Regions from separate parts of the Gordonia sp. JH63 genome, predicted to be linked through region 2. Evidence: predicted binding sites of a transcription regulator. Region 2 holds the regulator's gene; each other region holds the start of a gene.
What was found. Region 2 encodes LexA, which represses DNA repair genes until DNA is damaged. Its sites were predicted from a motif close to CGAACANNTGTTCG; they were not measured.
Positions count from the first base shown of each region.

Region 1: the regulator LexA is predicted to act here: its motif matches at 3,056-3,069, upstream of GR168_RS01545 (HNH endonuclease signature motif containing protein).
Region 3: the regulator LexA is predicted to act here: its motif matches at 5,874-5,887, upstream of GR168_RS11160 (DUF222 domain-containing protein).

Region 1 covers NZ_CP047235.1:353,234-364,005, forward strand. Annotated here, with positions in the region: gene GR168_RS01540 (arabinosyltransferase domain-containing protein) at 1-2,643, opposite strand, end outside; gene GR168_RS01545 (HNH endonuclease signature motif containing protein) at 3,100-4,806, shown strand; gene GR168_RS01550 (arabinosyltransferase domain-containing protein) at 4,862-8,290, opposite strand; gene aroQ (type II 3-dehydroquinate dehydratase) at 8,425-8,883, shown strand; gene GR168_RS01560 (DUF3500 domain-containing protein) at 8,961-10,211, shown strand; gene GR168_RS01565 (SRPBCC domain-containing protein) at 10,348-10,772, shown strand, end outside.
Region 2 covers NZ_CP047235.1:2,307,777-2,318,548, reverse strand. Annotated here, with positions in the region: gene nrdR (transcriptional regulator NrdR) at 1-93, opposite strand, end outside; gene GR168_RS10495 (LysM peptidoglycan-binding domain-containing protein) at 193-732, opposite strand; gene lexA (transcriptional repressor LexA) at 957-1,661, shown strand; gene GR168_RS10485 (putative PEP-binding protein) at 1,639-3,348, opposite strand; gene GR168_RS10480 (DeoR/GlpR family DNA-binding transcription regulator) at 3,498-4,268, shown strand; gene GR168_RS10475 (1-phosphofructokinase family hexose kinase) at 4,265-5,230, shown strand; gene GR168_RS10470 (fructose-specific PTS transporter subunit EIIC) at 5,347-7,485, shown strand; gene GR168_RS10465 (HPr family phosphocarrier protein) at 7,584-7,844, shown strand; gene hflX (GTPase HflX) at 7,885-9,327, opposite strand; gene dapF (diaminopimelate epimerase) at 9,380-10,291, opposite strand; gene miaA (tRNA (adenosine(37)-N6)-dimethylallyltransferase MiaA) at 10,302-10,772, opposite strand, start outside.
Region 3 covers NZ_CP047235.1:2,462,591-2,473,362, reverse strand. Annotated here, with positions in the region: gene ribD (bifunctional diaminohydroxyphosphoribosylaminopyrimidine deaminase/5-amino-6-(5-phosphoribosylamino)uracil reductase RibD) at 1-95, opposite strand, end outside; gene rpe (ribulose-phosphate 3-epimerase) at 101-805, opposite strand; gene GR168_RS11170 (hypothetical protein) at 1,614-4,139, opposite strand; gene GR168_RS11165 (hypothetical protein) at 4,139-4,447, opposite strand; gene GR168_RS11160 (DUF222 domain-containing protein) at 4,543-5,802, opposite strand; gene GR168_RS11155 (metalloregulator ArsR/SmtB family transcription factor) at 5,993-6,328, shown strand; gene GR168_RS11150 (SRPBCC domain-containing protein) at 6,325-6,801, shown strand; gene GR168_RS11145 (transcription antitermination factor NusB) at 6,809-8,182, opposite strand; gene fmt (methionyl-tRNA formyltransferase) at 8,179-9,138, opposite strand; gene GR168_RS11135 (primosomal protein N') at 9,139-10,772, opposite strand, start outside.

The DNA.
Region 1 (10,772 bases), 2.0 Mb from region 2:
GCCGGTCGTGAGCCGGGCCTCGCCCGGATACCCGTAGCTGCCCAGGACCGGCGTGGTGGCGGGGTCGAGCCCGTACGGCAACTTGGCGGTGGAACCGTTCACGGTTTCCGGTCCGCGCCCGCCGGTGGTCCCGGCGCCCAGCCCGCCGGTGATCGCGAACGGGCGGGCCATACTCGCCGACACGTTCATCTGTCCGGGGCGCTGGCTACCCGGCTCGGGCTGGAGGTCGTCGGGAATCCCGTTCGGTGAGAACCCGACCGGGTTCTCACCGCGCAGCGCCTGCGTCGTGGTGGCGCCGTCGGCCGGGGTCAGCATGCCGGCGTTGGGGTCGAGTTCGACGAGGACATCGTCGGCGAGGCCACAGCTGTTGCCGCGCAGCGTTTTCAGGTTCTCGGCGAGTGCGGTCGACGCCGGGTACCGGGTCACCGCGGCTTTGGCGAACAGCAGCAACTCCACGATCACCAGCAGACCGGCGATCACCGCCAGTGGTGAGGACGCGAGAAAGAGTCGTCGGCGATCGGCTCGGGTCTCGCCGGGCCCGGTGTCGGCATGTGCGAGACCGCGATTGGCCACGTAGTCCAGCCGCAGGTGTTGCCAGACCGCGACCGCGGCCGCGAGCACGGCGAGGATGAGGAACAGCGTCGACGCCTGGTAGCCGGCGATGACGGGGGCGCGGTCGAACCAGGAGATGCCGTACTCGTAGAGGAACGGCCACGAGTTGTAACCGGCCATCGCGGCGGCCATCGCGAACAACAGTCCGGAGACGAAGACCGTCAGGTTTCGCGCCGAACGGGCCGCCGACTGGGCCACGGCGACGGTGGCCGCCGCCGCGATCGCCGCCGCCAGCCCGGCGAGCACGCCGAACTGGATGGTCCACTTGGTCGGCGTGAACGCGAACAGGAGGAGGGTGACCCCGACGGCGCCGATGAGACGCCAGACGGGTCCCGGGTCGACTCCGCGAATCCTCGTGCGCCGCAACATGACCGCGACCGTGACGAACAGGCCGGCGAGCAGCAGGAGCAGCGGTACGCGACGGGTGAGGGCGCCGTCGTCGGTCACGACCGAGATGAAGTAGTACCGCAGGAACTCCTGGTGCCAGGAGATGACCGGCCCGACCGAGTAGCGCAGCTTGATCGCTTCGAGGACGGTGACCAGGGTCTGATCGCGGAACACCACTATCAGCACCACCATGCCTGCGGCGGCGATCGGCGCGAGGAGGGCGAGCGTTGCCGCCCAACGGGATCCGTCCATCCGGTTCCGTCGGTCGATGAGGATGTGCAGCAGTGAGCGGGCCGCCACCAGCAGGATGGCCACGCCGACGACGCCGTGCGGGGCGAGCGCCAGGGTGAAGCCCGCGACGAGGGCGGCCAGCGCCGCCGGCAGGAGCCGGCGGGTCGCGATGGCGTATTCCGCTGCCCACCAGGTCAGCAGCGAACCGAGGACGATGATCCCCTCGCTGCGCAAGCCGCTGCAGAACGGCAACCAGAACGCGGTGAACGTCAGGGCGCCCGCCCAGATCGCCCACGAACTGCGCCGTACCGCCGGGCCGAGGCGTGGCAGCAGCACCCGGCTCAGGACGAACCACGAGACGAGGCCGGCGACGAGTTGCGGGATGTGCATCCACAGCACCGACGGCGAGACCGACGACCACGCCGCAAGGAAGCTGTAATACCAGTCGAACGGTGCTTCGGGGATGCCGTAGAAGCGGTAGTAGTTGGCGAGGTAGCCGAAACCGTCGGCGGTACGGCCCATGTTGAGGATGTAACCGTCGTCGGGCGAACCGGCCCCGAGGACGCTCCAAATCAGCAGGATCGCGGTGACGACCAGGTCGCTGGCCCGGGCTTTCAGTAAATGCCACCACGAGCGGGTGCGCGCGCCGATCCGCCGGTGGTACCCGCCGATGCGGTCGAGCAGCCCGAGCGCGACGACGGCGACGAGTACCGACAGCGTGGCGAGCACCATCACGATGATCTTGAGGATCGACGGGGACGACTCGTACCGGTTGTCGATGGCCACCTGCACGCGCAGGCCGTTACCAGCGGCGTCGCGTGCCTGTTCCGGGCTGAGGTTGCTGAAGATGCCGTCGACCTGCGGGCGGCGGTCCGGCGGCAGGGTCGTCGACTCGCCGAGCCCGACGAACTGCGCACCCGGGCCGGTGGGGGCGGAGAAGATGCGCAGTTCCGAGCATCGGCTCAGGTCGGCGCGGGAGGCGGTCGCGGCGAGACTGTTCCGGAAGGTCACGGTGATCGCGGCGTCGGTGGCGGTGACCCACAGCGACGACGACTTCGAGCGTGGTGCATTGGTCGGCATCGTGGCGAGGACCACGCCGTCCGGTGCCGACGCCAGCGTCGCGCACGGAATGCGGGCGTCGAGGGTCTGCGGGGTCTGCGCGATGAGCGGCGCCATCACCGACGACGTGTCGGCGTTCAGATCCTGCCCGGCCGGCCACTCGAAACCGGCATCGACGGCCTTGACCGGCAGCAGCGGGGTGAGGGCACACAGCACGATGCCGGCGATCCCCGCCACGATCGCGATCCACCGGGCGGTGCCCGCGGAGATCCTGGTCCCTTGCCCCGACGATGCCGGCCCCGACGAGGACGGTTCGGCGGAATCCTCAGGCGAGGTCGGGGCTGTCACAGGCACGGTGCCTCATCGTAAGCGACGTCCCCCGGGGTACCTAGGGCCCACCCCGCGGCTCTAAAGGTTGAGGTGCGTGAGCGCCGGTACCCCTGCTCCCTGATCCGAAAGAACGACACAACCATTGCGTCGAGAGCTGAGGAGCGGCCGGAGCTTGCGGAGGGCGCGGCCAACCACTGCTCCCTGAGGAGCGGCCGGAGCTTGCGGAGGGCGCGGCCAACCACTGCTCCCTGAGGAGCGGCCGGAGCTTGCGGAGGGCGCGTCACGAAGGGTCCCACACCGCAAAGACCGCACAGTTCTTGCCCGCAGGCGGAGACTACCAGCAACCACCGACAATCCAAGGTGGCAACTCCGCGCAGCAAAGATTCTGTTGGACAACGTATTTCGAGCTGCCGTTTACCCTTCTTTCGTGTACAGTCGAACGTACATTCGCAGCAACGGTTCTCGGGGGAGGTGACCGTCATGTCCGACACCACACGCGTCGGTGGCGATTCGACAGCGCCGCAACCGCGTGCCGTTGAGTTGGTGGCCGATCTCCACCGCACCCTCGACAAGTTGCAGACCGTGGATCTGTCACCGTGTACCGATGCCGAACTCGCTGAAGTGGCCGCGGAGACCGAACGCGCCATCGCACGTCTGACCGTCGCCGGAGACCGGCAGATCGATCAGGCCGTCGCTCGCGACCTGCCCCGCAAGGCCGGCTGCCGGACCCTCATGCAGTACATGACACATCGGCTACGAGTCTCGAACCCGATGCGCCGCCGTAAGCAGATGGACGCCACCGCCCACCGGACCAGCCTCGGCGGCGAGGTCCTCCCACCCGAATACCCCTGCCTCGCGGAAGCTTTCGCACAAGGCGCGGTCGGCACCGCGCACGTGCAGGCCGCATTGGATGTCCTCGACCGCATCCCGGTCGCCGTCGACCACGACATCAAGGTCGCCGCTGAGCGGCAGATGGCCGAGATCGCCACCGACCACACCCCCGCTGAGATCACCCAACTCGGTGCCCGCCTGCTCGCCCACCTCGACCCCGACGGCACCCTGTCCGACGACACCGACCAGAAACGACGCCGCGGCCTGTGGATCGGTCGGCAACGCGCCGATGGCACCGCCAAGATCTCCGGCACCCTGACACCCGCACTCGCCGCCCGACTCACCATGATGTTCGCCGTGTGGGGCAAACCCGGACTCAATAACCCCGACGACCCCGCCTCACCCCAAGGCCCGGCCGCCACCGCCGACCCCGACGCCCTGACCGCCGCCGCCGACCGCGACGGCCGCACTCTTGCCCAGACGAATCATGATGCGCTCGACGCCGCACTCACTGCGGGCTTCGCCGACGGGACTCTCGGGACGTCGCATCGCGGCCTGCCCGTGCAACTGATCGTCAAAGCCGAACTCTCCGACCTGGTCCGCGAAGCCGGACTCGCGACCACCGCCACCGGCGCCCTGCTGCCGATCCGGGACTTGATCGCGATGGCCGGTGACGTCCAGCCGTGGTTGGCGATCTTCAAAGACGCCACCACTGTGCCGCTGTACTTCGGGCGCGGCAGACGTCTGGCCACCCGCGAACAGCGCCTCGTCTCTTTCGCCCGCCCCGACGGGGAAGTGTGCTCGGCACCCGGGTGTGATCAGCCCGCCACCCAGGTCGACATGCATCACGCCCACAGGGATTGGGCCAAGGGCGGTCTCACCGACATCGACGACCTCGCCCCGGCCTGCCCGCGACATAACCGGATGGTCGGTGACCAGCCCGGGCAGTACACCACCCGCATCGCCCGGTCCGGACCCGACGAAGGCCGCTGCCTGTGGCGGTTGAACGCCGAACCCGGTGCACCGCCCAACCCCGAGCGCCTCAACCGCCGACCCGACATACCCCGGCGGTTCGCAGAACACCTGAACACCGTGCGCAACGAGATCCACGGACCTGCCACCAGGTCCGGCGATGACTCGCGCCCAACCCTTCGTGACGCGCCCTCCGCAAGCTCCGGGCGCTGCTCAGGGAGCAGCGGGCGCCCCGATGCCGTCGGCTACGGCGACCGCGGCCTCCGTCTCGAACTCGCTTATCGCGAACTGGTCCATCCGCGAACACCGCCGGAGCACCTCACCAGCCCACCGCTGACCCCGGTCGAAGCAGAACTCGCACGCATACTCACCGACCACCGGTGACGGCAAAGCAGATCGCCTCGCCGACTACCACCGCGGCGACCGGGCCGCCTAACCGTCAGTGCCGCAACGGCGCGGGACTCCACAGTCCGCTGCGGGTGGCGGTGCCGGTCTCGATCTCGGCGAGCGTGTCGACGTCGCCGTATGGCTCGTAGCGTTCGAGGGCGCCCCAGTCGCGTCCGATGTCGGCCATCAGATAGGTCGGCAGCGCCGTCGCCTGCTGGGAGACCTCGAGCCAGCCGAGCGGACCGCCGCCGAAGCGGTTCTGCCACGCCGACACCGCGGCTGCCAGGTCTGAGCCCGGCTTGATGCGCCACTTCGGGATCTCCGCGACCCCGACGTCGTGGGTGAACGGGCGCTGGCACGGGAACGCCAGGCCCGAAGTCCAGTCGATGTGGGCCGGATCGGTGCTGCCGACCACGTCCTGCAGGGTGTCCATCTGCGGGACCCGCGGCGGGGTGAGCACGATGAACCGGTCCTCGGCGAGGTTGTCGTCGGTCGCGACGATCCGCACGGCGGTGGTGTCGGACGGCAACTCGTCGGTGTTGTAGCGCAGGTTGCGCCACGACGGCCGTGGACCGGGATCGATCAGTTCGGTGTCGCCGGCGGCCTCGAGGTCGGCATCGCCGGTGTCGGGACCGATCGGGTCCGCGGTGTACTCGAGCATCACGTTCGGGTTGTCGTACTCACCGGCCACCGACATCGTGAGCAGCGGGCGGTCCCGCCAATCCGGCGGCAGCGCGTACCACCCGGAGGTGAGGCGGGCCGGGACCTGGTCGAGCTTGGAGTAGCTGCCCATGACCGGCGTCGAGGCGGGATCGAGGAAGAACGGGAGCGCCGCGGTACTGCCGTTGATCCCGGGTTCGGCGATCTCGCCGCCGCCGGTACCGCCGGGGTTGGAGTTGACGATGTCGGGGGACTGCCAGACGTCGCCGGACAGGACACCCAGCGACCCCTCGCTGGCCGTCGACTCGAGTGCTGTCGGCACACCGTTGGGGAAGAATCCCGAGGTGGACGGCACGCTGCCCGGTGCGGGCGGTGGTCCGCCGAGAGGGTTGGGCAGCGTCGGGTCGACCGGGCGGAGCATGTCGCGGTCGGGGTCGGACTCCACCCAGACCTTGTCGGCCATCCCGCACGGGTTGCCGGCGACGGCGGCGAAGTTGGACCGGGGTACCGAGTACGACGAGCTCTGGTGGATGCCGGCGAAGACCGCGGTGACGATCTGGAAGACGACCACCGCCATCGCCAGAAAGGCCAGCGGGGCGGCCGCCATCGAGGCGACCAGTCGTCGGTACCACCGCTGATGCGCGGCGTCGGCGCCGGTGGATTCCTCGACGTGCGGATCGGTCCCGGTGAACGGCTCGCGGAAGTGGAACCATAGCGCGACCAGCAGCAGGGCGAGCGCGGCGTAGAGCAGCACGCTGCCGAGCATGATGCCGCCGATCTTGACCTGCTCGACGCCCCACGGCATGCCCCACGCGGAGTAGTAGTAGTACGAGTTCGGCGCGGTGAAGGCGAGACCGCCGATGAACAGGACGAGCGCGCAGAACAGGGTGCGGTTTCGCCTCGAATGCATGGACTGCTGGCTGGCGGCGATGGCCGCGATCGCGGCGAGGGCGGCCGCGATACCGGCGAAGACGCCGAAGTGGTGGGTCCATTTGGTGGGGGTGAACATGAGGAACACCAGCGATGCGAAGGTGATCGCGACGATGCGGCGGGTCGGGCCGATGGCGGTCCCCGGGATACGGTTCTTGCGGACCAGCACTGCCGCCGAGACGACCAGCCCCAGGATCATGGCCAGTACCGCGAACCGACGGGCGATGGAACCGTCGGCGGAGAAGGCGAAGAGCGCCGAGTAGCGACCGATCTCGTTGTACCAGCTCATCGACGGCCCGAGCGCCGACTTCATACTCGACGCCTCGACGAACGACCGCAGGGTCAGGTTCGAGAACACGACGAAGACGACGAAGGTGCCGGCCGCGAGGATCGGCGCGATGAGCGCCACGAACGACCATCGCAGCGAGCGCTTGCGATCGCGGTCGGCGGTCTCGGGATCGCCGGATGCCGATCCCGCGGATTCGGTGTCGGCGGAGGACAGTTCGGCGACGACGCGGGCTCGCTTGATGAGCGCCATGATCATCGGGCGTGCGCCGGCGATCAGTGCCGCCACCGCGAGCAGGCCCGTCGGGCCGGCGGCGATGCTGAACGCTCCGATCAGGCACGCGACGGCGGCCGGCAGCATGCGACCGGTGGCGATGGCCCGTTCGACCGAACACCAGGTCAGCAGGGCGCCCAGGCAGATGATCGGTTCGGGCCGCAGGCCGTTGTTGAAGGGGAACCAGCACGCCAGGAACGCGAACGCCGCCGTCCAGGCGACCATCGGGCGGGTCAGCGCGGCACGTCCCAGGCGGGGCAGAACCTCGTGACTGACGATGAGCCACACCAGGATTCCGCACAACAGTGCGGGCAGACGCATCCACGGACTCGCCACCGAGATGTGGCTGAGCAGTCCGAAGACCTGGTAGTACCAGCCGAACGGCGCCTCGGGTGCGCCGTACCAGCGGAAGTAGTTCGCGGTGTAGTCGCTGTCCTGGGCCACCCTCGACATGGTCAGGAGGTAACCGTCGTCGGAGGTGTTGGGCCCGATCATGTGCCACACGATCAGCGCGCCGATCACCACGTAGTCGCGCGCATTGAGCCGCCACCACCGTGCCGGGAAGATCCGACGATGCCGTCGGCCGTCGGTTGAGTCCAGCGCTGCCAGAGCGGACAGAGCCAGTAGCGTCGACGCCACTCCGACGATCACGACCAGCCACTTCGAGATGGTCGGCGCGGTGTTGTAGCGCGAATCGATGGTGACGTGGGCGTCGAGCCCCGCGATGTCGGCCGCCGGCCCGGTGAGATCGGTGAAGAGGCCGGTCACCTGGGGGCGCTGGTCGGACGAGTACTTGAAGGCCTCTGTGTCCTCGGTCGTGCCGGCGAGTGGCTCGTCCTCGCCGTCCTCGTTCCGGGTGCCGCTCGTCATGCCGATGAACTCGGCGGTCACCGCGTCGGAATCGGCGTGCACGACGATCTCGCGGCACCCCTGGTCGCGCATGTCCTGCAGCGTCGCCGACACCAGCGAGACGTTGCGGATGACCACCTCGACGCCCTGCCGGTCCAGGGGCGCATCGGCAGCACCGGTCTTGCGGATGAACAGGCCGCGCTCACCGGACTTCGGTGCCTGCTTGGGAGTCGTCGACAGCAGCACCGATCCGCCGGGCGGCAGGTCGTTCACGGCAGTGCAGGGAATCGAGACATTGAGGTCGACCGGCGTGTAGCCGATCAGCGGGGCCGACACCGAACCGATCTGACCGTTCTGCGGCCAGTCGATCTCGGCCGTTCGCTGCGACACCGGCATGAGGGGAGTCGCGAGTGCGAGCAGGAATCCGAGCAGACCGGTGACGATGGCGACGATTCTCGCTCGTCGAACGGTCTGCGCTGGCACAAAGAGAGATGGTAACCGTTGGGACGTCTCGCCCCTGCCGGCGGCGGTGCGGGCACGACGGGCGGGTGTTCACGGTCGCTCCGCGGTGACGCAGGAACGCCGATCGCCAGGTCAGGGCCAGTAAGGTGAACGCCATGTCCGACGCCGAGGTGCCCGACCGTCTGCCGATCCTGCTGCTCAACGGCCCCAACCTGAACACCCTCGGCACCCGGGAGCCAGCCGTGTACGGCTCGGACACCCTGGCCGACGTGGTGGACCTGGCCGAGCGCACCGCTGCCGAGCTCGGTTTCGGGGTGCGCGCGGCGCAGACCAATCACGAGGGGCAGATGCTCGACTGGATCCACGAATCCGTCGGCGAGATCAGCGGCATCGTCATCAACCCCGGGGGATGGACCCACACCTCGGTCGCCCTCGCCGATGCGCTCGTCGTCCCCGATGTCCCGATCCTCGAGGTGCACATCAGCAACGTCCATCGGCGCGAGGCATTCCGGCATCACTCCTATGTGTCACCGATCGCCGCCGGGGTCATCGCCGGTTTCGGCATCCGCGGTTACGAATTCGCGGTTCGCCGGCTCGTCGATCTGATCGGCTGACCAGAGCGGCACGGTTCCCAGGAACCGTCCAGGTTTCTCCCAGGGAGGGAGCAGTGGGGGCCGATAGCTTTCGTCGTATGCACAAGCGAACCTCTGCCTCTGCCTCTGCCTCTTCTCGCCGCGTGCACGTAGCCATCGTGTCGGCGCTGCTGGCCGGGGGCCTGCTCCTCGGTGGCTGCACCACCGACGCTCCCAGCACGTCATCGGCCACGACCTCTGCGTCTTCGTCCGTGTCCTCCTCGATCACCACCGAAGACGCGTCAACCACCGCCACCACGATCTCGTCGTCCGCCGAAGCCGCTCAGGCGTTCCTGGCCACCCTGTCCGATGAACAACGCGAGCAGGTCACCTACGACTACGACGACGAGACCAAGACGACGTCGTGGTCGAACTTCCCGGTCACCTTCGTCGACCGCGCCGGGGTGAACCTCGCAGATCTGTCCGACGAGCAGCGGGCCGCCGCGATGAAGGTCCTGGAAGCGCTCCTCAGCGACGAGGGCTACGCCACCGTCACCGGAATCATGGGCGGTGACGAATATCTTCATGAGAAGAGCAGTTCGACGGAGGAGTCGCTCGGCCAGTACTACATCGCCTTCTTCGGCGATCCGTCTGATTCGAGTGCCTGGGAGATCCAGTTCGGCGGGCACCATCTCGGCATCAACGCCACACTCGATGGTGCGGCCGATGAGATCACCTTCGCTCCCACGCATCTGGGAATTCAGCCGGCGGTGTACACCGATTCCGACGGCAACGAGGTCCAACCGTTCGACGGCATCTACACCACGGCGTTCTCGTTCTACGACAGCCTGACCGACGAACAAAAGGCAACCCTGTACCAGGGGTCGACCGTCGCGAACATGGTGTGCGCTCCCGGAAGCACTTGTGATTACCCCACGGGGACAGGAATTTCGGGCGCTGATCTGACCGATGAGCAGAAGAAGCTACTGCTCGACGTCATCGCGAACTGGGTGGGCCTGTCCGACGAGGAGACCACCTCCGAGGCGCTCGCCGAGATCGAAGCGACGCTCGACGAGACCTACATCAACTGGTCGGGAGCCACCGTCTACGACATGACACAGGGTGACGGTATCTACTTCCAGATCTCCGGCCCCGACGTGTACATCGAATTCGCCGCGCAGCAGGGTTCCGCCGGTGCCGATGTCGAGGGCGTGACGACGTCGGGCTGGGGACACGTCCATACGATTTATCGCGATCCCGGCAACGACTACGCCGGCAGCGTGACCCAGCAAGCCGCCACCGGCATGGCCGGAGGAGCGGGCGGTCCCGGCGGGCAGGCTCCGGCTGGATCTCGCCCCGCCAGTGGTTAGTTGTCAGCCTCGGGCAGCCGCCGTCACGCGACTCGCGAGTCCCGAACTCATCGACTAGCGCAACCGTAGGGTTGCAGAACCTCCGGATTACTGCAACTATGGAGTTGCAGCAATCAACTTAGGCGAGGGAATATCGATGAGCGAGAACACAAACACACATGACGTGACCGATTCGGCGACAGGAGAATTCGACCGGATCGAGCGCGAGATCGCGATCGACGCACCCGCCGACCGGGTCTGGTCTCTGGTCAGCGAACCGGGATGGTTCATCAACGACAAGGCGATCACCGAGCACCGGATCGAACGCGACGGCGACCTGTCGACCATCCACGACCCGGTCCACGGCGCCTTCACGTTCCGCACCGTCGAACTCGACGAGCCGCGATACGCGGCGTTTCGATGGCTCGCCGATGCCGCTGATCCGCAATCGGATTCGACGCTCGTCGAGTTCTGGATCACGCCGGCGGACTCCGGCGTGCACCTCAAGGTCGTGGAGTCCGGCTTCGCGTCGCTGCCGGGAACGGAAGCGGAGCGACGCGCACGGTTCGACGGCAACAACGA
Region 2 (10,772 bases):
ACAGGAGCGACGGCGGCGGATGGCCTGCCCTTCATCTGCGACACGCGAGTCGATGACCTTGGTGTCGTCGTTCTTGCAGAAGGGGCAGCGCATCGTGTCCTCACGCAGGTCGCGGGACGCTGGAACGCACCCGAAGCGTGCGCCCCGCCGCTTGTCGGCCGGCCCCTGTGACATCGAGGATACCGCCCGGCCTCAGCGGTACCGGGGGGTGAGCAGGGGCTGGCCCACCTGCAGCGCGCTCGACCCCAGATCGTTCATCGCGACGATCTCGTCGATCACGACCTCGCGCGGCATCTCGGGTGCCACCCGGCCGGCGATCGAGCTGAGCGAGTCCCCCGAGCGCACGTGGACGACCTCGGCACTCACGGCGGACGGGGTCAGCGAGTCCGAGTAGTTCTGGCCCACGACACCGAACACCCACACGACGAACGCCAGCCCGACGCCGGCGAGGAGCGCGACCGCGGTGCGGCGGCGGCGACGGAACACCGCCGCGTCGGGTCCGACCGGGCCACGCCCGCGCACCCCGACCGAAGAACCACAGTGGGTACCGCCCACCCGCGGGGTCACCGGCGACGCACCCCGCGGTCGGGTGCCGGCCGGCCGGTTGTCTATCGGGCGGCCGCCGTCGGACAGCGGGGCGCGCGTCCGGACCCGATCGGCGCGGTCGGTGGGGGGCCGGACAGCGTCGGGACGGTCGGTGCGGACGGGAGCGACGAGAGTGGCGGTGCGCATGGTGCCCTCCGGTGTTCTGGTGTCTGGATCGTGCGGGGTGTGGCGGTCGGTGTTCGAACATCGATCAGATGTTCGATGCACTGATGTTCGAATTTGTAGCACGACGTCCCGACAAAGTCTCGCGACACATCGAACAAATGTTTGAGGTGCCGGTCGCACTCCGCTAGGCTCGGACCCGGCGCAAGCCATCTACCAGCACGTTCCGAAGACGAGAGGAACCGAACATGAGTGACACCGGCGATAGGCGCGGCCGAGCGCGGGGCGCCGACGACGAGGCCCCGTTCGACGCCGCCGCCGCCGAGGCCTCACTCACCCCGCGACAGGCCGGGGTCCTGGAGGTGATCCGCCGCTCGGTGCGCGAGCGCGGTTATCCGCCGAGCATCCGGGAGATCGGCGACGAGGTCGGCCTGGCCTCGACGTCGTCGGTGGCCCATCAGTTGCGGACGCTGGAACGCAAGGGGCTGCTCAAGCGCGACGCGAACCGTCCCCGTGCGGTCAACATCGCCCCGAGTGACACCCCGTCGCCGGACACCCCGTCGGCCGGTCAGCTGCCCGAGCCGACCTTCGTGCCGGTTCTCGGCCGAATCGCGGCCGGCGGTCCGATCCTGGCCGAGGAGGCCGTCGAGGACGTCTTCCCGCTGCCCCGTGAGCTGGTCGGCGAGGGATCTCTCTTCCTGTTGCGCGTCGTCGGCGAGTCGATGATCGACGCCGCGATCTGCGACGGCGACTGGGTCGTGGTCCGGCAGCAGAACGTCGCCGACAACGGCGACATCGTCGCGGCCATGATCGACGGCGAGGCCACCGTGAAGACCTTCAAGCGTCAGGGCCCCAACGTCTGGCTCATGCCGCACAACGAACTGTTCGATCCGATCCCGGGCAACGATGCCGTCATCCTCGGCAAGGTCGTCACCGTGATGCGGCGAGTCTGACCTCTCCACCGACCGAACCGTCGAGCACCGCCGCGGCAGCCTCGCGCGCCGCGGCGGGGTCCGAGGTGGCCAGGGCAGCCTCGGCGGCGGCCCGGCAGTCCGGTGCGGACACCTCGCCGAGCCGGGCCCCCACGGCCGCGGCAGCAGCCGGCGCGCTGGACAGCGAGGTGACCCCGAGACCGACGAGCACGCAGGCGAGGTTCGGATCGGCGGCGGCCTCGCCGCACACCCCGACCGGCTTTCCCTGACGTGCACCCGCTGCCGCGACACCCGCGATGAGGCTCAACACGGCCGGTTGCCACGGGTCGGTCAGTCCGGCGAGATCGGCCGACATCCGGTCGGCCGCCATCGTGTACTGGGTCAGATCGTTGGTGCCGATGGATACGAAGTCCACCTCGGCGAGGACGGCTTCGGCCAGGATCGCCGCCGCGGGCACCTCGATCATCACCCCGGCGACCAGACCACGGCCGCGGACCTCGGCGGCGAAGGTGCGCGCCTCCGCCGGCGAGGCGATCATCGGCGCCATGACCCACGGCGCGACGGCCGACCCCGACGCGGCCTGCGCGATCGCGTCGAGCTGATGCGCGCGGATCTCGGGGTGCGCCAGCGCGATCCGATCGCCCCGCACGCCGAGCGCTGGGTTCGATTCGTCGGGATGGGTCACGAACCGGAGCGGTTTGTCGGACCCGGCGTCGAGGGTGCGGATGACCACCTTCTGCCCGTCGAACGCATCGAGCACCTCCCGGTAGATCGCGGCCTGCTCGTCCACCGACGGTTCGTCGGCACGCTCGAGGAACGCGAGTTCGGTGCGGAAGAGCCCGACGCCCTCGACGGGGTACCCGGCCGCGGCGCGTGCCGACGATCCGTCGGCGACGTTGGCGAGCACCGCCACGGCCACCCCGTCGGCGGTCTGCCCCGGACCGGTCCAGCCGGCGACGAGTGCGGCATGCCGCCGATCCTCGTCGACGCGAGCCCGGGCCGCCTCCGCATCGGGCTCCACCTCGATCCGCCCGGTGCTGCCGTCGACGAGAACGGTTGTGCCGGGCTCGATCTCGTCCAGGTCGGCCACCGCCACCACGCACGGGATCCCCAGCTGGCGCGCGATGATCGCGGTGTGGCTGGTCGGTCCGCCGAGGCGGGTGACGAGGGCGATGGTGCTCGTGGGGTCGAGGCCCGCGGTGTCGGCGGGCGCGAGGTCGTCGGCGAGCAGGACCGACGGCACCTCCGGAGTGGGCACACCAGGTTCGGGTAGGCCGAGCAGTTCGGCGAGGACCCGGTCGCGCACGTCGTTGAGATCGGTGACCCGCTCGGCCATCAGTCCGCCGAGCTTGGTGAACACCGCCGCGAACTGTTCGGTGGCCGCGACGGCAGCGGCCTCGGCGGGGGCGCCCTTGCCGATGAGCGCGGTCGCGGCACCGATCCAGCCGCGGTCCTCGGCCAGGCCCGCCGTCGCGGCGAGCACCTCGGCCGTCACCCCGGTGTTCTGCGACGCGCGCGTGCGCAGCCGCGCGGCGACGGCGCCGGCCGCGGTGGCGAAGCGCGTGACCTCGTCGGCGCGCCGTTCCTCGGCGATCTCCACACCGACGCCGAGCTTCTCCGGCGAGTGGTCGGGTCGCTCGCCCGGCCACAGCGCGGGACCGTGGGCCAACCCGCCGACCACCGGGGTTCCCGTCAGGATCTGCGCCATCGTCTTGCCTCTCACTCGACTACCGATGTGACCACCGTTACAAAAAGTGCTTGACTTGTCAACACAAACAGGCGTAAACACAATTACTACAACATCCAATCCCACACGCCTCAACAAGCGGGTTGGTCGAAACCGGAGATCGGAGCGGTGTGTACGCCGAGGAGAGACAACAGGCGATCGTCGACGAGGTGCGACTCGCGGGGCGGGCATCCGTGGCCGCGCTCGCCGAGAAATTCGACGTCACCAGCGAGACCGTCCGACGCGATCTCGCGGTACTGGAACGCGCCGGACATCTCCAGCGGGTCCACGGCGGCGCCGTGCGCGCCGAGATCATGCGCACCCTCGGCGAGCTCGGGATCGACGAACGGGAGTCGAGCCAGATCGAGCAGAAGACCGCGATCGGCCGGGCGGCCATCCGGTTCCTGCCGCCCGACGGCGGCTCGGTGCTCTTCGACGCCGGCACCACCACCTACCGCGCGGCCGAGGCGACCGCTCCCGATCGGAGGCTCACCCTGTTCACCAACAGCCTGCCCATCGCCGGCCTGCTCGCGGGAACCCATCCCGACGGTCTCCATGCCCTCGGCGGACGCGTACGCGGTCTCACCCAGGCGACCGTGGGCGTCGACACCGTGGACGCGCTTCGCCGACTGCGCGTGACCACCGCCTTCATCGGGACGAACGGCCTGAGCGAGGCCCACGGGTTGTCGACACCCGACCCCGACGAGGCCGCGGTCAAGGCGGCGATGGTCGCAGCCGCGCAACGGGTCGTGGTCCTTGCCGACAGCTCGAAGATGGACCGCGAGGACCTCACCTCCTTCGCCGGACTCGACGACGTCGACGTCCTCATCACCGACTCCGGGATCGACCCGGCCTATTCGGCGGCCCTGTCCGCGCGTGGCGTCGAGGTCGTGATCGCATGATCGTCACCGTCACCGCCAACCCGAGTCTCGACCGCACCCTCGAACTCGGCGCACCGCTCGCCCGCGGCGAGGTGCAGCGCGCCGGCGTGGTCCGCACCGAGCCGGGCGGCAAGGGCGTCAACGTGGCCCGGGTCGTCGCGGCCGCGGGCCTGGCCACCCGCGCACTGCTCCCGGCGCGGCCGGGCGACCCGCTGCGGGCCGCACTCGACGACCTCGCACTCCCCTACGACGCCGTGCCGGTCGACGGCGAGGTCCGGTCCAACATCACCATCGCCGAATCCGACGGGACGACCACCAAGATCAACGCACCGGGCGTCACCTTGACGGGCCCGGACCGCGAGGCGCTCGTCGGGCTGATCCGTGAGCACGCCGGCTCCGCGCAGTGGGTCACCCTCTGCGGGTCGCTGCCTCCCGGCGTCCCCGACGACTGGTACCGCTCGATCGCCGACGACCTCGTCCTCGCCGGCTGCCGGGTCGCGGTGGACACCTCGGGCGCTCCCCTCCGTGCCAGCGTCACCGGTCGCGTCGACCTGATCAAGCCCAACGAGGACGAGCTCGCCGAACTGACCGGCGCCGACCCCGGACAGCTCCGAGAAGCACTCGCGCGCAACGATCTCGGACCGGTCATCGACGCCGCTGCGACCATCGCCGAACAGATCGGGGGCAACGTCCTCGCCACCCTCGGCGCCGTCGGGGCCGTGTTGGTCACCGCATCCGGCGTGTGGTCGGCGACCCCGCCGCCGATCGTCCCGCGCAGCACCGTCGGCGCCGGCGACTCGTCACTGGCCGGCTACCTCATCGCGCAGAGCACCGGGGCCGCGCCCGCCGACTGCCTCCGGTCGGCCGTGGCGTACGGCGCGGCGGCCGCATCGCTCGCCGGCACCCAGGCCCCCACGCCCGACCACCTCGACCTCCCCGGCGTGCGGGTGACCGAACTGTCGGGAGCCGCGCGCATGACCTGACGGCACCGTCCCGGCGAGTCTCCACATCCATCCAACACCGCACCCATCCAGCACCGACTCCATCCACCATCGACCCACCCAGCACCGACCCCACTCTTTCCACCGAAGGACATCCCATGACCGAGCAGATCATCACCGCGCAGACGGTGAGTCTCGACGTCGACGCCGGCGGCGATCCCGCCGCCGTCATCACCACGCTCGCCGACGCCCTCGCCGCGGCCGGCCGGACCACCGATCCCGCCGACCTCGCGCGGGCCGCACTGGACCGAGAAGCCAAGTCCGCCACCGGACTTCCCGGCGGCATCGCCATCCCGCACGCCCGTACCGCGTCGGTGACCGCGGCCAGTCTCGCCATGGCGCGGCTGTCCCGCAAGGTCGACTTCGGCGCACCGGACGGGCCGGCCGACCTGGTCTTCCTCATCGCCGCGCCCGAGGGGGGTGCCAGTGCGCACATGAAGCTCCTCAGCTCGCTGGCCCGCTCACTCGTCCGGCCCGACTTCGTGGCCTCGCTCCGCGCGGCCGAGAACGAGGAGCGGGTCATCGAATTGGTCAACGAGGCCATCGACCCCGCACCCCCGGCCCCCGCCACCGCGCCGACCGCCACCCCGTCGACCCCTGCCCCGTCGACCACTGCCCCGGCCGCCGCGGCAGCACCAGCGACGTCGACCACGGAACCCGAAGGTGCGCCGGCCCGCCCGGACTCGGACCGGACCCCGGACCCGGGACCGGCCACGCCGCGCATCGTCGCGATCACCGCATGCCCGACCGGCATCGCCCACACCTACATGGCGGCCGACGCCCTGAAGTACGCCGCCGAGCGGGCCGGCGTCGAGTTCGCGGTGGAGACCCAGGGGTCCTCGGCGACCACGGCCTTCGATCCGGATGTGATCGCGTCGGCCGACGCCGTCATCTTCGCCACCGACGTCGGGGTCAAGGACCGCAACCGGTTCCGCGGCAAACCCGTCATCGCATCCGGGGTGAAGCGCGCCATCAACGAGCCCGACGCCATGATCGCCGAGGCGGTCGCGGCGGGGCGCGACCCGAACGCGGCGCGCGTCACCGGCGACGGCGCGGACGCGGACGCGGCCGACTCGTCGAAGTCGGGCATCGGTCTCGCCGGCCGTACACGCCAGGCACTCATGACCGGTGTGAGCTACATGATCCCGTTCGTCGCGGCGGGCGGACTGCTCATCGCGCTCGGCTTCCTGCTCGCCGGCTACGAGGTCGCCAACACGAACCTCGACGACGGCGGCACCCTCAGCGACGGCGCGTTCATCGCCCTGAACAACAGCCTCTGGGATCTGCCGGCGGGCGGGTTGTTGCAGTACCTGGGCGCGGTGAGCTTCGCGATCGGCTCGGGCGTGATGGGCCTGGCGGTACCGGTCCTCGCGGGCTACATCTCCTTCGCGATCGCCGACCGCCCCGGTATCGCACCCGGTTTCGTCGCCGGCATCGTCTCGCTCGCCGTGGGCGCCAGCTTCATCGGCGCACTGATCGGCGGTCTCATCGCCGGCGTGGTGTGCCTGTGGATCGCGCGGACCCCGGTGCCCCAGTGGGCTCGTGGTCTCATGCCGGTCGTGGTCATCCCGCTGTTCGGCAGCATGATCGTCGGCGGACTGCTCTACATGGTCCTCGGCAAACCGCTCGCCTGGCTGACCGAGCAGATGAACAGCGGCCTCGAGAGCATGTCCGGCGGATCGGCCATCGCCCTCGGCATCGTGCTCGGCCTGATGATGTGCTTCGACCTCGGCGGACCGGTCAACAAGAGCGCGTACCTGTTCGCCACCGCCGGGATCGCCGACGCGGCGACTGCCGGACCCGCGCAGTTCCAGATCATGGCGGCGGTCATGTGTGCCGGCATGGTGCCCCCGCTCGCCCTGGCTCTCGCCACTGTCGTCCGACCGGGCCTGTTCACCGAACCGGAGCGCGAGAACGGCAAGGCCGCATGGCTCCTCGGCGCGTCGTTCATCTCCGAAGGTGCCATCCCGTTCGCCGCGGTCGACCCCTTCCGGGTCATCCCGTCGATGATGGCCGGTGGTGCCCTGAGCGGTGCGCTGATCATGGCCTTCGGTGTCGAACTGCGCGCCCCGCACGGCGGCATCTTCGTCTTCTTCGCCATGAACAACTGGGTCCTGTTCCTCGTCGCGCTGGTCGCCGGTACGGTGCTGTCCGCCGTCCTGGTGGTCGCGGCCAAGCAGGTGCACCGCAGTCGCGACGCCGTCGCCTTCGACGAACTCGAGGCGGTCGCCGTCTGACACCCGATCACACGACCACCTGACATCCGGGGCGCTCCCCGGCACCGAATCGCCCGATAACCACCGCAGAACACACGACAACACTCGAAGGAGTTCCCATGCCCAGCACCACCGCCACCGTCGGCTCCGCAGTCGGACTGCACGCCCGCCCCGCCACGATCATCGCCGAGGCGGTCGCCGAGACCGGCAGCCCGGTGACGCTGGGCCTCGAGGGCGGTGACCCGGTGGACGCGGGATCGGCGCTGATGATCATGACGCTCGGGGCCGAGAAGGGCACCCGCGTGGTCGTGACGGCCGACGACCAGGCCGCGCTCGACACCATCGTCGGTCTCGTCGAGAAGGATCTCGACGCCGACTAGGTCGGTCCAGCCGACTGGGTCCGTACCGCCGGCGAAGCGCTCAGATCCGGAGGTCCGCGATCTCGCCCGCGAAAGCGGCCGGGACGCGGACCTTCATCGTGGTACCGGTCTCGGTGTGCTCCGACGAGATGACCTCGCCCTCGCTGTGGACGCGAGACACGACATCACCCCGGTCGAACGGCACCTCGATGGTCATCTCGACGTCCTCGCGACCGACGAACTCGCGCACCCGCCCGAAGAGTTCGGGCAGTCCCTCACCGGTTCGGGCGGAGATGAACACCGCATCCGGACCGAGCGCGCCACGCAACTCGGTGAGGCGGTTGCCGTCGATGGCGTCGATCTTGTTGATGACCAACAACTCCGGCGGCGCGGTGACGCCCTCTTCGGTGACGATCTCGTTGATGACCTGACGGACGGCCGAGATCTGTTCCATCGGGAAGGCGTCCGCACCGTCCACGACGTGCAGCAGCAGATCGGCGTCGACGACCTCCTCGAGCGTCGAGCGGAACGCCTCGACGAGCTGGGTCGGCAGATGCCGGACGAACCCGACCGTATCGGTGAAGACGACCGCGCGGCCGTCGTCGAGCGTCGCCCGCCTGGTGGTGGGATCCAGGGTCGCGAACAACGCGTCCTGCACGAGGACACCGGCGCCGGTCATCGCGTTGACCAGGCTGGACTTGCCCGCGTTGGTGTAGCCGGCGACGGTGATCGTCGGGATCGAACCGCTCTTGCGCGCAGCACGTTTGGTGTTCCGCGCCTTCTTCATGCCACGGATCTCGCGCCGCAGCTTGGCCATCCGCTCCCGAATGCGGCGACGGTCGGTCTCGATCTTGGTCTCACCGGGACCGCGCAGGCCCACACCGCCGTTGCTGCCCGCCCGGCCACCGGCCTGCCGGGACATCGATTCACCCCAGCCGCGCAGACGCGGGAGCATGTACTCCATCTGCGCGAGGGAGACCTGCGCCTTGCCCTCGCGAGAGGTCGCGTGCTGGGCGAAGATGTCGAGGATCAGCGCGGTGCGGTCGATGACCTTCACCTTCACCACCTTCTCCAGCGCATTGAGCTGGGCGGGGGTGAGCTCACCGTCGCAGACGACGGTGTCGGCGCCGGTCGCGAGGACGATCTCGCGCAATTCCTCGGCTTTGCCACTGCCAATGTAGGTGGCGGGATCGGGTTTGGAGCGACGCTGGATCACCGCGTCCAGGATCTGTGAACCGGCCGTCTCGGCGAGGGCAGCCAGCTCGGTCATGTTGGCCTTCGCGGCAGCCGCGCTGCCCTCGGTCCACACGCCGACCAGGACCACGCGTTCGAGTCGTAGCTGCCGGTACTCGACCTCGGTGACGTCGGTGAGTTCGGTGGAGAGTCCCGCGATGCGCTGTAGCGAGGCGCGCTCGGACAGTTGGAGTTCGCCGGTGGTGGGATCCGCGGTGTCGCGGATCCCGAGATCGGCCGCGGACATGATCTGTGCTTCTGATTCGGTCATACGGGAACCATGGTCTCACGACCGTCCAGGACCGAGCACGCGAATATCGAGCTCAGCGCTCCCAGCCGGGCCGCAGCACCCCGTCGGCGACCAGCATCGACGGCCCGCGCAGGGTCGAGCCATCGGGACGGATCGTCACGGTGACCTCACCGCCGGGGATGCCGATGCGCAGCTCGCCGGTGTCCGCGCCGCGGGCGTCGAGAGCGGCGCGCGTTGCCGCGACCAGGCCGGTTCCGCAGCTGCGCGTCTCCCCGACGCCCCGTTCGAACACCCGCATCCGCGCGGTCAGGCTGCCGTCGGGCCCTTCCGCGGGTGGGGTCAGCAGCTCGACGTTCGCGCCGTGCGGGAAGTCGGCGGCCTCGATGATCACGCCGGCGGAGAAGTCGACCGCGTCGAGGTCGGCCGCGGTCATGTCCGCGACGACGCACGCCAGGTGGGGGTTGCCCACGTCGACCATCGCGCCGGGGTAGATGTCGTCACCGATGCGGACCACCGACGACCCGTCGAGCCGCGCCGGACCCATCTCCACCGTGACCTCGGCGTGCACGGCGTCGAAGGAGTGGATGGTGACGCCGCGGGCACCCGCACGGGAACCGACGGAGAACGTGTCGGTGTCGACGAGTCCCGACGCCCGGACGTAGTGGGCGAAGACGCGTACCCCGTTGCCGCACATCTCCGCGACCGAACCGTCGCCGTTGCGGTAGTCCATGAACCAGTCGTCGGCCGACACCCCGTCCGGCAGGGCGTCGAGGACACCGGTCGCGACGAGGGCGCCCGAGCGGGCGACGCGCAGCAATCCGTCGGCGCCGATCCCCCGTTGCCGGTCGCACAGCGCCGCGACCGTCGCGGCGTCGAGCGCGATCTCGGCGTCGGGGTCGGCGAGGACCACGAAGTCGTTCTGGGTGCCATGACCCTTGACGAAGTGCAGGCCGTCGCTCGCACTGCTCTGCGGGGCGGAAGTCACGGATCACAGCCTACGGGGAAGGCGCGTCGACGATGCGCAGCGCTCGGTCGAGCAGATCGGGTGCGGCGGCGTCGAGCCACTGCGCCCGGTGATCGCGACGGAACCACGAGCGCTGCCGACGGACATAACGCCGGGTGCCGATGAAGGTCAGCTCCTCGGCCTGCGCGAGGTCGTGCTCGCCGTCGAGCGCCGCGAGGACCTGTTTGTAACCGATCGCCTGCGACGCGGTGCGTCCCTCTCGCAGGCCGCGGGAACAGAGGTCCTCCACCTCCTCGACGAGGCCCTGCCCGAACATCGCTCTCGTCCGACGGCGGATCCGATCGTCGAGTTCCTCGGTGTCCCGGTCGAGGGCGAGGATGATCGTGCCCCAGCGCGGTTCGCCGATGGTGGGCTGCGACGCGGCGAAGGGCGCACCGGTCAGCTCGACCACCTCCAGCGCCCGCACGATACGGCGACCGTCGGTGGCCAGGATGGTCGACGC
Region 3 (10,772 bases), 150 kb from region 2:
AGGATGACCGCGCCGACGGGCGGGTTGGGCGAACTGATTCCCATCGCCTCCCGGGACGCGCCGATGGCGCGTTCCATGGCGGCGGCGATGTCCATCGGGGTCAGGCCTGGATCTGCGCCCGTGCGGCGGCGGCCGACTCGCGGAGTGCGGCGACGGCCTGTCCGGGATCGTCCGCGCCGTAGACGGCCGAACCGGCGACGAAGCAGTCGATGCCGGCCTCGGCGGCCTCCTCGATGGTGTCGGCGTTGATGCCGCCGTCGATCTCGACGAGGAGCCGCAGGTCTTCGGCGTCGATGAACTTCCGGATGGCGCGGGCCTTCTCGAGGACCTCGGGGATGAACTTCTGACCGCCGAAGCCCGGTTCGACGCTCATGATCAGCAAGGTGTCGAAGTCGCGCAGGATCTCCAGGTACGGCTCGAGCGCCGTACCGGGCTTGATCGACAGGCCCGCCTTGGCCCCGGCGGCGCGGATGTCACGGGCGACGCCGATCGGGTTCTCGGTGGCCTCGGCATGGAAGGTGACGTTGTGTGCTCCGGCCTCGGCGTATGGCGGTGCCCACCGCTCCGGGTTCTCGATCATCAGATGGCAGTCGAGCGGGATGTCGGTGGCCTTCAACAGGCTCTCGACGATCGGGAGTCCGAGGGTCAGGTTCGGCACGAAGTGTGCGTCCATCACGTCGACGTGCAGCCAGTCGGCGCGGGTCTCCCCCGGCTGCGCCACCGCAGCGGCCTCGGCCGCGAGATTCGCGAAGTCCGCGGACAGGATGGACGGGGCGATCATGGGCGCGGTACCGGCGGTGCACATGGTCGACAAGTGTAGGGCGCGGGTTCCACTACGGACGAAAGCGCTCGGGAGTCTCAGAGACCGTTGGCCGGCCAGCCGGGAGACGGCGGCTCAGGCGGGCGCGGGGTTGGGCCGGTTCCCCTAACCGCGTCTTCAGGCAGCACACCTTCGGGGACCGGGTGCGTTCGACAGATCTCCAGTTCCGCAGAGTTGTCGCGCCCGACGGCTGCGAATTCGAAGTGGTCGGCTCGCCACCCCCCGAATACGTCCAGTCGTGCCTCACGAGCGGCGCCACGCTGCCGAGCGGGCGGCGCCTGTCCCGACCGAGTGAAGGTGATCACGGATGGGACTGCACTTTTTGGGTAAGTGGTCCAGGCTCCCGCCCCGCCTGAGTTGTCACTAGAGGCGTAACCGTACTCGCACAGAACGATCTCGTCTTGCTGACCCAGTCGCTCCCGCCTGGACGCGACGAATACGGACGTCCCCACGAGACCGCCCTCAGCGCTTTCACTCGGGATCGCGCGAACTCGTTGCTCAATCCCCGGTGCCGATGCGTTCACGAACCCCGGATACGCCCACTTCGTGGACTGCCCCTCTCGCGCAAGGTAGAACGACTCCACGTACGCGCGCACGAAGGTTCCTTCAGCAGAGAGTGGATCGAACTCGTCGTTCCCCACCCAGCGGAAGGTGACATCGAATCCGGGTGGCCGAACAGCGCTATGCGCGGGCGTGGTCACGCCCACATCCGGACTGTCGCTCGAACCGCAAGACGAGATTGCGAGGGCCATCATCACGGCCATGCCAACTGCAGCGGGTGGCGCGGATCGCCTCACCAGCCCGCGCCGTCCGCGAAGTTTTTATCGTTCATCCTTGCCAGTTGGTTGTTGTAGTCGGTGAAGAAATAGCTGCCGCGGGCTCCGACAAGCTCCTGAACAACCGCTTTGAGAGCGATTCCGTCCCAGCCTGGCGGTAGGCCGTCCTTTGCAACTGAGTCCAGAAAATCCTGATCATAGGCTTGAGATCCATAGATGGACCGGAACGAATCCGTCTCGAGAAACTCCGGATGACTGGATATGTAGCCCTCGAGCATCTCTCGGTACACCAGGTCCAGGTCTGTGTTCTTGTACAAGCTAGCGCGCAAAGAAGCGAATTCAGTCGCTGAACCAACATCCTCAGGATTCGGCGGTAAGCCGGTGACATCGAGCTTGAGCGAGGGAGCCGCTATGTCAATCGCACCCTTGATAGCCGGGCTCAAGCCGGGAATACCTGTTGCGAGCGACTTCACGGAATCGAACGCGGCGCCGTGCAGGGCGTAGTCGCGCGCCGCGTCATAACGCCGGTCGGCAGTATCTTCGTCTAGCATCGCGTTCATACCGGCGGTCATTCCACCGTGTAGTCGAGCCACCTTTTCCCCGAGATCAGTCCGCTCTGGGTCGCTACCGAACACCTGTTCAAGCACATTGGCTTGCCAGAGCGCGCTTGTGTTCATCACGCGCCCGGCTTCCGGGTCCGAGGTGAGGATTTGGAACAACGACTTGAACTGATTCGCCTCGCCGAGGGCGGTTACACCGCGAGTGTCGAACAGCGTCGGGTCCACCTCGGCCAGTTCGGCCAGATACGGACTGACTGCTCGCGCAAGCGTTCTCGTCAGTTCGGGGTTGACCTCACCCAATGAAGCGGACCCGCCGTTCATGTCTTCGAAGTCACTCTTGTTCTCGGCGATGATCCTTGCCAGCTCGCTCGCGATCTGACCGGATCTGACGCCGTCGGCCATGCGCTCGGCAGACACACCATCTGGGGTGCTGGCGACCTCGGGCATCCAATTGAACAACCGGTTGATCCCGTCGTGTTCACGTCCTGCCTTGTCTGCCCAGTCGAACTGGAATAGCTCTTTCATTGCCAGCGATGGGTCGTAGGGCTTCTCGCCCCCATCAAGACTGTGAACTGCCGGCATCGACGAGTGCGAGCCGCCTGTGGCCCCCACCACCGCATCGTGGACGGCAATGTGGTCGGACCCAGCGACTCCCAGCATTCTGTCGAGCAGCCTCTCGACGGACGGGTGCGAGATGGTTTCGTTCCGGTCGGTGACGTAACGCTCGTTTACGTCCCCGCCGGCAATCTCGCTCGCACGAGCAATGATCGCCCTGTCGACGTCGCTCCCCAGCTGAACAGATTGCGACCCGTACGAGGCGAGACCAGAGTCCTCTGAGCGGTGTTCCAGGACATCTATGAGGTCGTTGAAGTCGTCAACAGAATCGAGCCGTGTGACATCGATCATCCGGCTTCCGTCTACGCCATACGGATCGTTGGAGATGCTCGCCTTCGTAGCTGCCGGACCACTCAGAAGGTCCCGTATCGGCGCTGGGAGTTGGTTCAATCCTCCTGTGACGACTGGCGTATTCGTTCCCAAGACTTCGGCGATCGAATTCGAATCGGCCTGTCTGGTCCGCAGGTTCGGGTTCCCCAACAGATAGACGCCGTCGCCGAGGCCTCGTTTGAGGTTCTCTCGCTCTGCGCCGTTGTATCTGTCGCCGAACGACTTCAGCGCATCAAGAGACAGCGGCTGCCCCTCGGGTCCGCCACCCCAACTCGGTGTGTAGATCGCTTTCAGGTAATCGAACTGCTCCTTAGAGATCTCCGCGAAGTCCCCGCGGGCCAACGCGACCCGCTGTTCCGCGGTCAGGCTGGTCGCACGGAAGAACCGATCTCTCTGCTCCTTCGTGGCACTACCACTCATGATGGCCTGGACATCGATGCTCGCCTGGCCGGGCGAGTAGCTCGACGCGAGAGGCGCATTACCTTCGGCATCACCAAAGGTTGCCGCGAGAACTCTGGCCCCGTTGCGATCGTCCTCCCCCATCTGATCGGCCAGGGAGTGCAACGAGAGGGTCGCCGTCTTCGCCTCCTCCGCCCGGGCGGCCTGAGCGTCGAGAATCGAGCGCTCCGTCGCGCTTCCGGCCTCCACGCCCGTGAGCTCGGCCGCATAGTCTCGGGTGTCTCGTACCGTCCAATCGTCGCCGACGCTGAACTCGTCCCGTTCCAGTCCGAGCGCTCGGATCAGCGCGGTGGTGCGATCCGGACTGATTGCAGATGACGTATCCCGCAGGACAGTGGCGGCGCGGGTGAGGTCGGACCCCAGTTTGTTGATCTCGGTCCGATCGGAGTCGGTGCGAGTCTCGCAACCGCGTTGGGAGTCCCCCACCCACCCTTTGGAGTCGCCCGCTTTCATCGGCGCCTCGGCCATCCTCTGGGTGAGATCGCTCAGGTCATCCACGGCCGCGTCGAGCGCAGACGCGGCCGCATCCAGAGACATCAGGTCCCAGCCGTTGACGACAGACCGCGATGGTCGCGACATCAGAACTCGCTGATGGCACGGAAGCCGCTGGCCAGGGACTCCTCGGTATCAGCGACGTCACCGGCGGCCTGGTAGCAGGTCTGCGACACCTGGTCCATCCTCGCCGCCGCGCGGCCCAGCAGTGAACGGACGGTGCCGTCTTTGCCGGCGCACGCAGCGCCGATCGCCGACGCCGGCATCGCGGCCGACGCATCGTCGAAGGCGGACTTCCCGGTCCACAGAGCTCGTGTCTCCGATGAGCATCGAGCCAGCGCATCGCCCACGCCGGTGATGACACCCAGCTCCTCGACACCGAACCGCTCAGCCATACAAACCCCCGAGTTTGCACCGACAACGACGTGGCGGACCGCCACGACGAACAACCTAGTACAGCATCACCGGACTATGCGTTCGCCATCCACAATCACGACGCTGCGAGTATCTGGATCAGGCTGGTTTCGACGCCGCTGCGTCCTGGCGGTTGATGCCCCATCGCGGGTGGAGCGACACTGCGGTGTCGTAGCGCGGTCGGGGTGATCACGTCGATGACGCGGACGCCGTCGACCATCTTCACGTCGTAGAACCAACCGGGGGCCTCCTTGGCGCGGTTGTGCAGGACGCAGGTTCCATCAGCGTTTACCGCGCTCGTCGGGCCGTGGCGCCGATGCGGTGTGGCGTGGTCGATCTCGACGATCGGTGCACCGCAGTAGGGAGTCCGACACCGTTGGTCACGCATCCGGATGAAGTGGGCGAGAGCGGTTGGGAAAGCTCGTGCCCGTGACTCCATCGCCACCAGCGCGCCATCGGACGGTCTCGCGTACAACTTCCGCATCGTCGAGGCGGTCTCCCCCTCGGGCGACACCGAATCGGCCACCAGCAGCCGCGCGATCGTCGCCGGGATCGGTCCGTATCCGTGGACGTCGGCGGCCGAATCGTCTAGGCCGAACAAGGACCGGTCGGACAGAACGACATTGAGCGCGATCGGTGTCGGCTCTGCGACAGCGCGTCCGGTGACACGTTCGACCAGGGTGTCGGTCATGACCTGTGCATGATTTCGGTCGTCCTGTCCGACAACTGAGTCGGCGTGCTTCTTCAACGCGGCGTACACCGCGATCCCGTCCGCCATCGGCAGCAGCACCGACAGTTTCGTCATCAGATCCGGCGCGGGTCGCACACTGACGCGGCGGTCCTTCTCGGCCTTCGATTTACGTGCCACCACCGCTTCGGAATCGAGTTCGTACGCATGGCGCTTGGCCGATGCTTCGATCTCGCGGTCGGACACCCCCACCAGAGCTGCGGGATCGGCGCAGATCCGGCGGTCGATCTCCTCACGCGCTTCACGTGTCAGATAAGCGGTTTCGCGTACCAGGATCGTGGCCCGCCACTCGGTGAGCACACCGGAAGTCAGTGCCGCCATCGTATGGGGCATCTCGTGCGCCAGGGCGCGGGCGAATCCGAGGCACTGGCTTCCCTTTCGGGGCGAGACCTTGCGCGCCAGACCGATCTCGGCGGCGAGTCCGCGACCGCGCCGGCGCTCCGGTACGTTCCGTGCTGCTTCGTCGGCTGCGCGCAGCGCGTCGAGATTCGCGGTCTCACGCACCTGGGCCGCCGTGCATGCCGACTTGATCTCCTCGAGCAGAGTGAGCCGATCCACCGACTCCGCCTCCTCGAGACCCACGGGCATTGCCGACAGCCCACCCACGATGGACCGTAGATGCTCGGTAGCCAAGAGGCCAGTTGCGTCTGAAGCGACGTCGTACATACATTCGATGGTACCGGAAAAGCAGCACATGATGGTGCACTTTCCACAAGGCGGACGCCAGATTTGCACTTAGCCATTGAGTTAAGCGATGGGACCTGCAACACTTAGCCACATGGCATACAGTTCGGTCGCACTCGACGAGATCTTCGGCGCGCTCGCCGATCCCACGCGTCGCGCCGTCGTCGAACGCCTGGGGCGTGGGCCGGCCAGCGTCGGCGAGCTCGCCGAACCCTTCCCCATCACCCTGCCGTCGTTCATGAAGCACCTGCGCGTGCTCGAGGACAGCGGGCTCGTCTTGACCAGAAAGGTCGGACGCACACGGATGTGCACCCTCGACAGGCGCCGTATGCGCCGTCTGTCGACGTGGCTCGAACATCAGCGCACCGTGTGGACCGAACGCACCGACCGTCTCGAAGACTTCGTGACCGACACCGAGGAGACACCATGATCGACCCAGAACTCGACCTGACCCTGCACCGGGTGATCGGTGCTCCGCGACAACGCATCTGGGAGGCGTGGACCCAGCCGGAGAAATTCGCCAAATGGTGGACGCCGGCTCCGACGGTCACCCGCGTCGACCGCCTCGAGCCCGAACCGGGCGGTGGGCTCGTGACCCGGATGAGCGACGACGGAACCACTTTCGTACCACACATGGATGCCGTCTTCCTCGTCGTCGATCTCCACGAGCGCCTGGTGTTCACGAATGCCGTCGACAGTTCGTGGCGCCCTGCCGAACCGGCTCCGGTCCCCATGACCGCCGAGATCTCTGTGGCCGAGCACGCAGACGGAACCGAGTACAGCGTCGTCGTGCGCCATCGGAGTCCGTCCGATCGTGACCGCCATGAGGAGCTCGGGTTCTACGACGGCTGGGGTTCGGTCACCGCTGCGCTCGCCACCCTCGTGGAAAGCAGAACGTCCTGACCCGGAACTAGTCCCGCGTCAACGCCGCCAGGAACATGGCGTCGGTGCCGTGGACATGCGGCCAGAGTTGAACGTGGGGTCCGTCGCCCAACAGGTCCGGGCCGAGCTTGCCCACCGTCACCAAGGGGCGGGCATCGAGTTGGCGCACACCGTCCGTCGACGCCAGGACGTCGGCCACCACCGCCGTCGTCTCCGCCGGGTGCGGTGAACACGTCGAATAGACCACGATGCCACCGGGTTTCACCAGGCGCAGCGCTTCGGCGAGGAGCTCCTTCTGCAGGACGACGAGTTCGTCGACGTCGGCAGTGGTCCGGCGCCAGCGGGATTCGGGACGTCGGCGCAGCGAGCCCAGCCCCGAGCACGGGGCGTCGAGCAGGATGCGGTCATAACCGGCGTCGAGCCCACTCGACCGGGCGTCGGCGACATGGATGGTGACCGGGAGGTCGGACACGACCTTGCGGATCAGGCCGGCGCGATGCTCGGACACCTCGATCGCATCGAGTCGGGCACCGTCGATCTCGGCGAGCGAACCGATGAGGGCGGCCTTCCCGCCGGGGCCGGCGCACATGTCGAGCCACCGCCCACCGTCGTCGGCGACCTCGGCCACGGTCACCGCACGGGCGATCAGCTGACTGCCCTCGTCCTGGACACCCGCGTACCCCTCACGGATTGCGGCGACGTCGCCGGGATCGCCACCAGGCAGGTACACGCAGTACGGGGAGTAGTCGCCGACCTCCCCCTCGCTGGTGAGGGCGAGTTCCTCGGCGGTCATGAACCCCGGACGAGCGACGACATGCACAGGCGGCCGCTCGTCGTCGGCGGCGAGTGCCGCCTGCAGCTGTCCCGCCGAACCACCGAGAGCGTCGCGGAACACCTCCGCGATCCAGCGCGGATGTGCGTACTGGAAGGCGAGATAGCCGACGAGATCGTCCGCGGGCGACGGTGCGAGCTCCTCCACCCACATGTCCTCGTCCTTCTGGGAGACCTTGCGCAGCACCGCGTTCACGAAACCCGAAGGCCCCATCCCGTTCTCGGCGCGCACCAGGTCAACCGACGTGGAGACCGCCGCATGTGCGCCGACCCTCGTCCGCAACAGCTGATAGGTGCCGAGCCGCAGGACGTCGAGCACCGTGCCGTCGATGTCGGCGACCGGCCGTTTCGCGGCGGAGGAGATCACCGCGTCGAGTAGACCCTGGGCCCGCGCGGCCCCGTAGGCCAGCTCGGTGGCGAAGGCAGCGTCTCGTCCCTCGATCTTTCTGTCGCGCAGCATCTTCGGCAGGACGAGGTTGGCATACGCGTCGCGTTCGCGCACTGCGCGGAGGGTGTCGCGGGCGGCCACGCGCGCGGGATCGAGGTCCTTCTGCCGGAACTTGCCGCTCATCCCAGGACCGTCCCGTCGGTCAGGCGCGCGCCACGAGCCCAGTCGGCGGCGGGCATGGGCTTCTTCCCCGGCGGCTGTACGGTGCCGAGTTTGACCGGCTGCGAACCGGTTCCGACGAACACCGCCTTCTTCGTGACGGCGAGTGCACCGGGCGCCAGGCCGCCGTCCCGCGCCGCATCGGGCAGACCGGGATCGTCGGCCGACGCGACCGACACCGGCCCGACCTTGATCCGCGCGTCGTCGAGGCTGGTCCACGGTCCGGGTGCTGGTGTGTACGCGCGAACCAGGCGATCGATGATGTGTGCCGGCAGTTCCCAGCGGATCCGCGCGTCCTCGACCTCGACCTTGGGCGCGTGGCTCACCCCCGTGGTCGGCTGCGGTTCGGGGGCGAGTTCACCGGCCTCGAGGCCGTCGAGCGTGGACAGCAACAGTCCCGACCCGGCATCGGCAAGACGCCCGAGTAGATCACCGCTGGTGTCGGTGGGTCGGATGGTCTCGGTGAGCACCCCGAAGACCGGACCGGTGTCGAGACCCTTCTCGAGCCGGAACGTGCTGGCCCCGGTCACCTCGTCGCCGGCGGCGATGGCGGCCTGGACCGGAGCGGCACCCCGCCAGGCGGGCAGCACCGAGAAGTGCAGATTGATCCAACCGTGGGATGGCAGGTCCAGCAGTCCGGGCGGTACGAGCCCGCCGTAGGCCACGACGGCACCGCAGTCGGGAGCCCAGCGCCGGAGCACGTCGTCGACCTCCGGCTCCGACAACCGGCGCGGGGTGATCACCTCGAGCGCACGCTCGTCGGCGAGTTGTCCGACCGGTGACCGCATCACCTTGCGGCCGCGGCCGGACACGGCGTCGGGCCGGGTGATGACCCCGACCACCTCATGCGATGGCGAGTCGATGAGGGCCTGCAACGACGGCACGGCGACCTCGGGGGTCCCGGCGAAAACGATGCGCATTCATCCGATCGTAGGCGGGTCGATCTGCACCCGGATCGGCCCGGTCTGTCGATGTGTGTTGCGGCGCACCTGGCCCGCGACGAGCGCCTCGGCGAGGAGCCGTCCGTGCTTGCGCGGCAACCGCACCAGGATGCGATCCATCTCGTCGTCCGCGGCGGCCTCCCACTCGGCACTGCCGGCCGGTGGGCGGACGCCGGGCGGCAACGGCACCGGGCCGAGAACATCGGCGTCGGAGGGTAACTCGAGGTGCTCGACGAAGTCGGTGATCACCCCGGTCGGCCCGTCGACCGAGGCCATCGTCACCGCCGGGGGGAATCCGAGTTCCACGCGCTGTTGCAACTGGATCGAGGCGAAACCCACCGGGTCCCAACGGATCAGGGCTTGCACGGGTGCGAGCGCCGAATCGGCGACGATCACCACTCGCCCACCGTCACCGTGCGGGGTCACCATCGCGGCGAGCGCCATCCACCGCCGGACCGCGTGCTCTTCGGCACGCAGGTCGGCCCGGTCGAGCTGTGCCCAAGTGTCGACGACGATCGCGGCGCCGTATCCGCCCGGGGCCACCGGTTCCGCGCCGGGCGTCGCGACGACGAGCCGTGCGCCGGGTTCGATCTCGTCGAGGATCGTATTGCCGCCGCTGGTCAGCACCGGCACGCCGGCGAAGGCTCGTCCCAGCTCCTCGGCGGTCCGGCGTGCACCGGTCACCGTCGCGCGCACCGAGGTGTTGCCGCACTCCGGGCACCGGAAGGACCGTTCGGGCCGTCCGCACCAGCGGCAGCTCAGTCGTTGGTCGGCATCGAGCTGCAACGGTCCGTGACAGGCCCGGCACCGCGCGTGTTCGCGGCAGCGGGTGCATGCGAGCGACGGCACGTAACCCCGGCGCGGGACGCTGAAGATCACCGGACGATCGGCGGCGAACGCCGACCGCGCCGCGTCGAACGCGACTTCGGGGATGCGCGCCGACCGGGCCATGGGGTCGCGTGCGATCTGCCGGTCGTCGTCGGAGATCGCCTGGACACGGGGGCTGCGGGTGCGGACCGTCGTGCGGTCGGCGACGAGGTCGTGCGCCCAGCCCGAGACCACCAGCGCCTGCGCCTCGGCGGTCCGGGCGAACCCGCCGAGCAGCAGGCCGCACCGCTCGTGGTGCGACCGCAGCACCGCCACCTCGCGGGGATGCGGGTAGGGCGCCCGTGGGTCGGCCATGCTGTCGTCGCCGTCATCCCACACGACGACCAGGCCCAGGTCCTTGACCGGCGCGAACACCGCGCTTCGGGTACCGATCACCAGCTGCGCGGCACCGCGGCGCACGGCCAGCCATCGGCGGTAGCGCGCGGTGGGTCCGAGTCCGGCGGACAGCGCGACCCCACGGTCGCCGATCAACGGCTCACACTCGGCCCACACCCGATCGAGATCACGCTGATCGGGAACGACGAGGATGCACCCGCGTCCCCCTGCGAGGGTCGCCGCGGCGAGTTCGGCGAGACGGCGCGGCCAGTCCTCCCCCGGTAGGGCCTGCCAGACGGCCCGCGGATGACTGTCGGCCAGGTTCTCCACGTAGGAGTCGGCCAGGGCATACCGATGCCAGTCGGCGAGGCCGGGCGATTCGACGACAGCGGCCGGGTCGGGCGTCGTCT